DNA from 4 places in the Ruegeria sp. HKCCD6604 genome. Region 4 is predicted to be linked to each of the others. Evidence: riboswitches for the same ligand, from Rfam matches in the RefSeq annotation. Region 4 holds a riboswitch; each other region holds the start of a gene.
What was found. A riboswitch is a leader RNA that binds a small molecule or an ion and turns the genes downstream of it on or off. The one in region 4 is predicted to bind cobalamin.

Region 1: it holds a riboswitch for cobalamin, as region 4 does, so the genes downstream of both, GS614_RS13340 (DUF1636 domain-containing protein) here and GS614_RS12120 (DUF1636 domain-containing protein) in region 4, are expected to answer to the same signal.
Region 2: it holds a riboswitch for cobalamin, as region 4 does, so the genes downstream of both, GS614_RS08630 (SRPBCC family protein) here and GS614_RS12120 (DUF1636 domain-containing protein) in region 4, are expected to answer to the same signal.
Region 3: it holds a riboswitch for cobalamin, as region 4 does, so the genes downstream of both, GS614_RS20805 (hypothetical protein) here and GS614_RS12120 (DUF1636 domain-containing protein) in region 4, are expected to answer to the same signal.

What each region holds. Positions count from the first base shown of each region.
Region 1 is NZ_WVQW01000005.1:66,638-68,834, forward strand. It holds gene cobW (cobalamin biosynthesis protein CobW) at 1-575, opposite strand, end outside; gene GS614_RS13340 (DUF1636 domain-containing protein) at 577-948, opposite strand; cobalamin riboswitch at 1,040-1,247, opposite strand; gene GS614_RS13345 (SLC13 family permease) at 1,475-2,197, opposite strand, start outside.
Region 2 is NZ_WVQW01000002.1:124,004-126,200, reverse strand. It holds gene GS614_RS08650 (DUF3833 family protein) at 1-72, shown strand, start outside; gene GS614_RS08645 (hypothetical protein) at 102-326, opposite strand; gene GS614_RS08635 (hypothetical protein) at 589-798, opposite strand; cobalamin riboswitch at 853-1,057, shown strand; gene GS614_RS08630 (SRPBCC family protein) at 1,139-2,197, shown strand, end outside.
Region 3 is NZ_WVQW01000014.1:47,979-50,175, reverse strand. It holds gene GS614_RS20810 (dual specificity protein phosphatase family protein) at 1-387, shown strand, start outside; gene GS614_RS20805 (hypothetical protein) at 379-786, opposite strand; cobalamin riboswitch at 877-1,099, opposite strand; gene GS614_RS20800 (hypothetical protein) at 1,170-2,090, shown strand; gene rsgA (ribosome small subunit-dependent GTPase A) at 2,130-2,197, opposite strand, start outside.
Region 4 is NZ_WVQW01000004.1:77,322-79,518, reverse strand. It holds gene GS614_RS12130 (carbohydrate kinase) at 1-81, shown strand, start outside; partial or broken gene GS614_RS12125 (D-lyxose/D-mannose family sugar isomerase) at 146-762, shown strand; cobalamin riboswitch at 863-1,060, shown strand; gene GS614_RS12120 (DUF1636 domain-containing protein) at 1,158-1,514, shown strand; gene GS614_RS12115 (ABC transporter ATP-binding protein) at 1,511-2,197, shown strand, end outside.

The sequences.
Region 1 (2,197 bases), on a different contig from region 4:
TCGGGGCCGGCGAGGTCGGGCTTGGTCAGCAGGATGATGTCGGCGCACGAGATCTGATCCTCGAACACCTCGGACAGGGGCGTTTCGTGGTCGATCGAGTCATCGGCCATGCGCTGGGCGTCCACCGCTTCGACATTGGGCGCGAAACGGCCTGCGGCCACAGCCTCGGCATCGGCCAGAGCGATCACGCCGTCGACGGTGATCTTCGAGCGGATGTCAGGCCAGTCGAATGCCTTGAGCAGCGGTTTCGGCAGGGCCAGACCGCTGGTTTCGATCAGGATGTGATCCGGGCGCGGCTCCAACGCCATCAGGGCCTCGATGGTAGGAATGAAATCATCTGCCACGGTGCAGCAGATGCAGCCATTGGCCAGTTCCATGATGTTTTCCGCCGGGCAATCAGGAATGGCACAGGATTTCAGGATGTCGCCATCGACGCCCACATCGCCGAACTCGTTGACCACGACAGCAAGGCGCTTGCCCTGTGGGTTCTGCATCAGGTGACGCACCAAAGTGGTCTTGCCCGAGCCCAGAAAGCCGGTGATCACTGTGACGGGGAGTTTTTCGAGGTTCGACATGTCAGGCTCCAATCGGGGGAATGCGCGAGGCACAGTTCTTGCGAAAATGTTCGGGGCGTTCGCGCCATTTCACCAAACCATCTTCCGTGGCCAGATACTTGGTCGCGCCGTCGACGATGACGTCGACATGATCTGTTTCGTTCAGGTTTTCATACACGAATGTCCAGCGGCCCGGCCCGCGCAACACGATCGAACAGCCTTGATCGCAGTTTGACAGGCATTCAACGGCTTTCAGGGTGACACCGTCGGGCAGGTCTGCCTGTTCCAGGGCCTTGTGCAACAAAGCGCCCGGGCGTTGCGCATCATCTTCGACAGGCAGGCCGCGACGGCAGGTAGTACAGACCAGCAACTCGACTGGTGCGGTCTCGGTCATGTCTCTCATCCCCCCAAATCCTCTTCGCGGGGGACGGGGTTTCATGCGGGCCACGAGTGGTCATGGACCCGACACCGGAACACCCCGCCCGGTTTCAACTTCGGTTGTTGGCAGGTCTCCCGGCTTGCGGATGCCAGAGGCGGGCCTCTGTCGGATGTCCCGCCTTCCCGGCTTTCGGGCCAGTGGCATTGGGCATCCTCTCCGTTCACGGTCGCGGGGGCGGCTGCGTTTGGCGGCAAGACCGTTGACGCATTCCCTTTTCATCGGCTCTCACCGACACCAACGAAAGGGACATGCGGCACCGCTGGCCTGCTTGTCAAGCGAGTCGCGCGCAACAATGATGCAGAGGCATGGAAAGCGACCTGTGGGCGTCGATGGGCGGCATGGTGTGCCGGGACCCAGCCTGAGGTGGGCCCGGCGACGAACGGTATTTCAGCAAGGGGCGTAGACTATGGTGAACGGGTGCCTCGGCTGAACCTGTCCAGATGATGGGAAAAGACCACCGAACACCCTGGATCCTCTTGCGCTAATAGATGACGTTTATCATGAGCAGCGAGACGACCAGAAACAGCGCCGTCATTATTCCGCCGGAGCGGACGAAATCCATCACCTTGTATCCGGCCGGACCCATGATCAACGCGTTTACCTGATGGGTTGGGATGATGAAGCTGTTCGAGGTCGATATGGCGACCGTCAGGGCAAAGACGGCCGGGTTTCCACCCGCCGCCACCGCAATCGATACCGCCAGAGGCACCAGCAGAACCGTGGCCCCCACATTGGACATGACCAAAGAAAAGGCCGTCGCCAGAATGGCGATGCCGGTTTGCAGCGACCAGAGCGGCCAGCCGTCCAGAATTATCATGATCTGCTGCGCGATCCACGCGGCCGTGCCTGTGTTCTGCACGGCTTGTCCCAAAGGTATGAGGCAGGCGAGCAGGAATACGGTGTTCCATCCGACCGCGCGGTACGCCTCGTCCACGCTGAGCACACGGGTCAGCATCATGCCCACCGCGCCGGTAAGAAGACAGAGTGAAAGCCGGACGTCCGTGAACAGGATCAACGATAGCGAAATGGCGAAGAATGCCAGGGCCCAGCCGACTTTTTGCGGCCGCAGCTCGTCCTGAGGAAAGTCCGTCGTCACAACGACGAAATCCGGATCTCGTTTGATCCGCATCAGGTTGTCCCATCTGGTATGTGCCACAAGCATGTCGCCCGCCTGAAACTTTTCGAGCCCGATCTGAGTGGATTC
Region 2 (2,197 bases), on a different contig from region 4:
CTGAACCGCGCGTATGTCTCGCGCTATGGCGTCCGTCTGGGTGAAGTCATTCTGTTCTTCGAGAAGAAATAGGGCCACCAGGCCCGGTTTCATCACAAAAGTCAGTAGAAAATAAATTCGTCCACCAATGCTGTCGTCGATCCCTTGACCTCACCGGCCGTGTTTGCCCTTGGCCCGTCCGAGGCCGCGCCCTCGGCGCGTTCGCTGCACTCGACCTTCAAGCGCGCGCGTTCTATCTGCCCCCAGAGGAAAAACAGACCATCCCGTTTTCCCATGAGGCGTGAAGGAACTGTTGTCCGCAAAACACCTGTTTTCGGTTTTGGCATCTGCTCTCTTACTGCCTCCGGTGTTTTCCACCATTTTCGGAAAACGTAATGGTTTTTCCCGAAAAAGACAATTTTTTATGGACAAAATGAGGTTTTCTACCGGCCGTTGACAGGATGGACTGGCAACTCTCGCATGACGGATATTCACCTTCTTCACCTGCCCCATGGCAAGCCAGCACTATCCCGAACGGAACAACTTCACCCAAAAGGGCTTGCTGCAAACCTCCTTCATTTGGCCCGACACTCTCTTTTCCAGCCATGCTCAGGCGACGCGCAGCGTTTCGTTTCTGATCAGAGCAGCCGGGCCTTCGCCGTCGCGGTTGGGGGACAATTTGACGGCGCCGATGTCAGACGTGGCCGCATCCATCGCAAGGCCATTGGCCCCTGCAGAACGCCGTGCTGGCGGGCCTGCCACGCCCCTGTGCCAAGGACCGTGATCCCGGCGCCGTCCACGCTGCCGGAAAATTTCCATGTCTGTTTTGAAACCGGAAATGTCGCAAGCATTTCAGCGCCCAAGCGGGTAAAAAGTAGGCTGCCATCGTGAGGTGCCGCTGTTTGATTCTCAGACAGCGGAGAATTGGGAAGCCGGTGGAATTCCGGCACTGCCCCCGCAACGGTAAGGAAGGTCAGGTTCGACAATCAACCACTGGGACGAGGATCCCGGGAAGGTGTCGCAACCGGGTGCAAGCCCCTTTCAAGTCCGGAAACCAGCCTTGCAGATATGTCAAACCGCGGGTGGCGGTGGGGGCACGGGTTTCGGACGTGGTCCTCGCGCGCCTCCGGACGGTTCCTCCCTGTCATCTGCCCAAGCAATGCCGCGGGGCGCGGCAGGAGAGCCAGAAGTGAACAATGTCCAAAACCTGTTGGCGCGTCGAATCCCGGGCTATGCTCTGGAACGGGCCTTTTATACCGACCCCGAGATCTTTCAGACCGACCTGGAAGCCATCCACTATCGTGAGTGGCTCTTTGCCATTCCGGCCTGTGAACTGGTGAAAGCCGGCGACTATGTAACATACAACGTGGGTGCCTATCGCATGATCATCGTGCGTGGCGCCGACAACCAGATCCGGGCGTTTCACAACACCTGCCGCCATCGCGGCTCGATCATATGCAAGGCGGCAAAAGGCAACGCGCCGAAGCTGGTTTGCCCGTATCATCAATGGACCTACGAGCTTGACGGCTCATTGCTGTGGGCCCGCGACATGGGGCCGGAGTTTGATCCCAGACAGCATGGTTTGAAGACGGTTCATTGCCGCGAGCTTGCCGGGCTGGTGTATATCTGTCTGGCGGATGTCGCCCCGGATTTTGACACGTTCGCCAATATCGCGCGCCCGTATCTTGAGCCGCATGATCTTGCGAATGCCAAGATCGCCTTCGAAAGCACGATCATCGAGAACGGCAACTGGAAGCTGGTCTGGGAAAACAATCGCGAGTGCTATCACTGCGGCGGCAACCACCCTGCGCTGTGCCGGACCTTCCCTGATGATCCGGGCGTGACGGGGATCGAAGGCGGTGAAACCCCAGCCTACATGCAAGCCCATTTCGACAGGTGCCAGGCTGCGGGTATGCCATCGCAGTTCCATCTGCACGAGGACGGCCAATATAGACTGGCGCGGATGCCACTGAAAGAAGGGGCCGAGAGCTATACGATGGACGGGAAATCCGCCGTGCGCCGTTGGTTGGGCCGGTCGCCCTTTGCGGATGCGGGATCGCTTTTGAAGTTCCACTATCCGACCACGTGGAACCACTTTCTTGCCGATCACTCGATTGTTTTCCGCGTCACGCCGATCGGCCCGACAGAGACCGAGGTCACGACCAAATGGCTGGTCAACAAGGATGCGGTTGAAGGCGTTGACTATGACGTGAAACGC
Region 3 (2,197 bases), on a different contig from region 4:
GTTGTTTCGATGACGACGGATGTCGAAATGCTTCAGGACGGGGCGCAGGAATTTGGCAGCGATGTTCAAAGCCGCGCCAGCCGATGGGTTCACCTGCCGATCGAAGATTTCGGAGCGCCGACAAAAGCGATTGATGACGCGTGGCCGTCCGTCAGCGCCGCGGCCCGGCACGCGCTGTCAGGCGGAGGTCGCGTATTGGTGCACTGCCGCGGGGGATGTGGCAGGTCAGGTATGGTTGTCCTTCGGCTTATGGTCGAATGCGGCGAACGCGCGGACACGGCGCTGCAACGATTGCGGGCGGTGCGCCCTTGCGCCGTCGAAACGGATGCGCAACTGGCCTGGGCCTCTCGGCGCGCCCAGGCACAGGTCAGTCTGGATTCAGATTGAAATCTGCACGGGCGCGCAAGCAGGTTTCCGAGGCCGGATCGTGGAAACTTCGATCATCGCGCAGGGTGGGGTTTTCACGACGCCGGATGGCATCGCACTGAACGTGTTTCCGAAGATCAGGTCGGCATAGCCGTTCAGCGGCTCAATTGCGGTTTCGGGCTGCGTCCCGCAAAAGACACGAATGCTGTCTGATCGCGCGCGGAAAATTGCATGACATCCGTCGGTGCAATGTGACAGCTCGCTGCTGCCCTCAATCTCGAAATCGTCACTTGTGGCCGAGGTCGCCTGGGCCATGGCTTCGGAAATCGAGCGCGCCAGCCGCGCCAAAGCGGGGCAGGTTTTGCCTGTCCGCTGACATACTGTTGCACTGAATTCATGTGTTTTTGTCTTCCAGATCATCCTGCGCCCTCCGCGCTTGGTGGACAGGATATTTGGGACAGGTGGGACAGCGTGATGCCGTCAGGACCTGCCCGGACACCCCGCCCGAGTTTCGGTTTCGTTTCCGATGGCAGGTCTCCTGACTTGCGGGTCATCGCTTCGCCGACCTTCCCAGCCTTCGGGGCCAGTGGTGTTTCGGCATCGCTTACCGCTTACAGTTGCGGGGGCAGTCGCGGATTTGGTTGTTGCCTGCATGACCAGACATTACCGCACCGTGTTCCCTTTTCATCCCGACCCCTTGTGGAGGCCGGAAACCATCACACAACCGCTAGCGTTTGAGCACGCATCGAGTCAAGCCGATCTTTTGGCCGGACGCTTGGTCATGCTGGATACGATGTTGGTTCATGCATAGTGTCGAGGGCGTTGAGGTTCGGAAACCGGATTTACCAAGCGCAAAGCCAGAGATCATGTTGGACACAGAGCAAACGGTATTGACCGAAGAGTTTCGCTTTCCGTCCGGGCAGAAAACACTGTCTGCCCGGTTGTACAGCCCGCTGACCTCGCCCGAAATCGTCGTCGTGCTGAACAGTGCAACGGGTGTGCCGCGCGATTATTACCGTCATTTCGCACGATGGCTTGCTGCCAAGCAGGGTATGGCCTGCCTGACCTATGACTATCGCGATTACGGGCATTCCTTGACTGGCCGCCTGAAAGACTCGCGTGCGACGATGACGGATTGGGCCTTGATCGACATGCCCGCGGCAAGGGCGGAAATGCGCAGACGGTTTCCCGATTCGCAGCATTGGACCATCGGTCATTCGATCGGCGCGATGTTGGGGCCTGTGCAGCCGGATATCGATCTGATTGATCGCATGATCTGTGTGTGTTCGGGGCTGGTAACCCTAAGCGACCACCCGTGGCCCTATCGGGGTTTGGCAGGGTTGTTCTGGTATGGCCATGCGCCGCTTTTGGCCCGAGCCCTTGGCTACCTTCCCGGAAAGGCGATCGGGTTCGGCTCGGATCTGCCGGCATCGGTCTATTGGCAGTGGCGCAAATGGTGTACCGCGCCTTTGAATTATGTGCCTGAAATCGGGCATGAGTTACCTGCGGCGCAGTGGAAGGATTCTGGAACGCCCGTGGATTTGTTCACCTTCGAGGACGACCAGATGGTGCCGCCGGACGCGGTTTGGCGGCTTGCGGATCTTTACGGCCCCGATGCCAACCGCCACCTGCTGAGCCCCGCCGATTTCGGGTTGCCCGAAGTTGGTCATATCGGAGCATTTGCCCGGCGCAATGCAGCGGTTTGGCCGCGACTGATCGCTTGATCAGACGCGGCGCAGAACGGGCCAGGCCCCGACCCGCCATCACCGGTTGCGAAGTTTCTTTTCCTTCATGACGCCACGGACCATCTTGCCGAACGCTTTGTCCCGCG
Region 4 (2,197 bases):
GCCATGGAACTGGGCGCTGACGTGGCGGCCGTGACCGTTTCCCGAGCCGGGGCGGAACCCCCTTGGGCGCACGAACTTTGATCTGCGGGATGGCATGATGAAACGATCCGAAATCAACCACATCAAGCCCTAGGCCCAGACGTTCATTCAATCTTTCGGCGCCGCATAGCCGCTCTTTGCGGATTGATCGCCCGAGAAAATGCGCATCTCTTTGGTCGAAACTGTCCGCAGCCGCAGGCTGGGATGGAACATTACCAATTACGCACAAGGCCGTTTCGACGAACATTGCCTATTCCCGTTCACTCTACGCAATGGTTAGACGAAGGATCTGAAATCCGGGCGTGGGATGCTCTGTGCAGAAAACTGTTGATCTTGAAAGACAATCAGCTTTCTCCGATGCACCGGCATATTATCAAGGCAGAAGACATCATCAACCGGGGCGGCGGCGATCTCGTTCTGGAAATTCATGCGTCGGATCCAAACGGTGGCGTCGACCGCGACAACCCGGTGACGGTCCCCAGCGATGCCTGCCCTGTAACCTTGCAACCCCAAGAGTACGTACGGCTGAAGCCGAGGCAAAGCGCAACTCTGATGCCCGGCATCTGGCACGCTTTTTGGGCCGAGCGCCGCGATTGCCTTATTGGCGAGGTATCGACCATGAATGACGACCGTACGGACAATGTGTTTGAAAAGCCAATTCCACGGTTTTCAAAGGTCGAGAAAGATTTCGAGCCGGATTTCCTTCTTGTATCAGACTATTGACACCGTTCGGTCCGGGCTGGCGCAGCAGGACAGCTGGCGCGGCTGTTGCAATTCCATCTACCACCGCCTTCGTCTGCCGCTTGACAAGTCTGGCATTGCCGGACTAGCTGAGCGGGATGGTTCCGTAAGGGATGAAAATGGGAACACGGTGCGGCGCTGGAATGTGCCAAGTCCGTGACTGCCCCCGCAACTGTAAGCGGTGAGCGACGCCACTTCACCACTGACCCGCATGGGTTGGGAAGGTCGGCCAAGCAACGACCCGCAAGTCAGGAGACCTGCCATCGCACTATAAACCAACCCGAGGCGGGGCGTCTCGGAAGGAGGCTTGATGGCGTGTTTGCGTAATATCTGGGTATGTGCCCTCTGTCTGCGTCTGGCAAACGACGGAGATGGCTATGACCTGCTATTCTGATCACTACGTTCTGATCTGTTCAACATGTCAGGGGGCGATGTCTGCCGAGGCTGCGCAAGACGAGCTGAATGCCCGGTTGCCTGACGGTTTTGAAACCCGAATGGTGGCCTGCATGGCAGGTTGTGAACGGGCCATGACGGTCGGATTTCAGGCCCCGGGCAAAGCGCAGTACCTGTTTGGCGATATCACGACATCACACGACCTGTCCGCCTTGGTCGAATTCGCGACCCAGTTCGGCGACAGTGACGATGGCTGGACCAGCGCCTCGGACCGCCCCCCTGCCCTTTTCGCAAAGACCTTGTCGCGAATACCCGCATTGCCGTCCGGTGGCGCTTCATGAGTTTTCTGGTTGCCGAGAATTTGGAGTACTATGCTCTTAATGGCGATATCCTGTTGCAGGATGTGTCCTTTCGTCTGGAAGAAGGATCAATTCTGGCAATCGCCGGGCCGAACGGCGCCGGCAAGACCACTCTGCTGAAACTGCTGTGCGGGATCGAACGGGTTATCTTGGGTGATGTTTGGATAGAAGGCCAAAGCCTTCGGACCCTGTCCGCCCGCCAACGTGCCCGCTCTATTGCTGTGGTCGGGCAGCAGGAAATGCCTGACGGGCGGATGCGCCTGCAAGACTATGTTGCGCTGGGGCAAATCCCGATTCAGGGCGAACGTTCGGCGGCTCAGCACAAGGCTGATCTGGAACGGGTTCTGACGACGACCGAGCTGTCGCATTTTGCCAACAAAACGATGGGTCAACTGTCCGGCGGAGAACGTCAGCGCGCACATATCGCGCGCGCGTTGGCCCAGAACCCGTCCTTACTGTTTCTGGACGAGCCAACCAACCATCTGGACCCCGATGCCAAGGGGCACATGCTGTCTCTGGTCGCTGATCTGGGGGTAACGGTCGTCATGATCGTCCATGATCTGGTCATGATCCCGGAATTCGCCACCCATGTGGCGTTGATGAAAGCCACGCGTCTAACGGGGTTCGGGCCTGTTGGCAAAGTTCTGACCCCAGACCGGGTACGC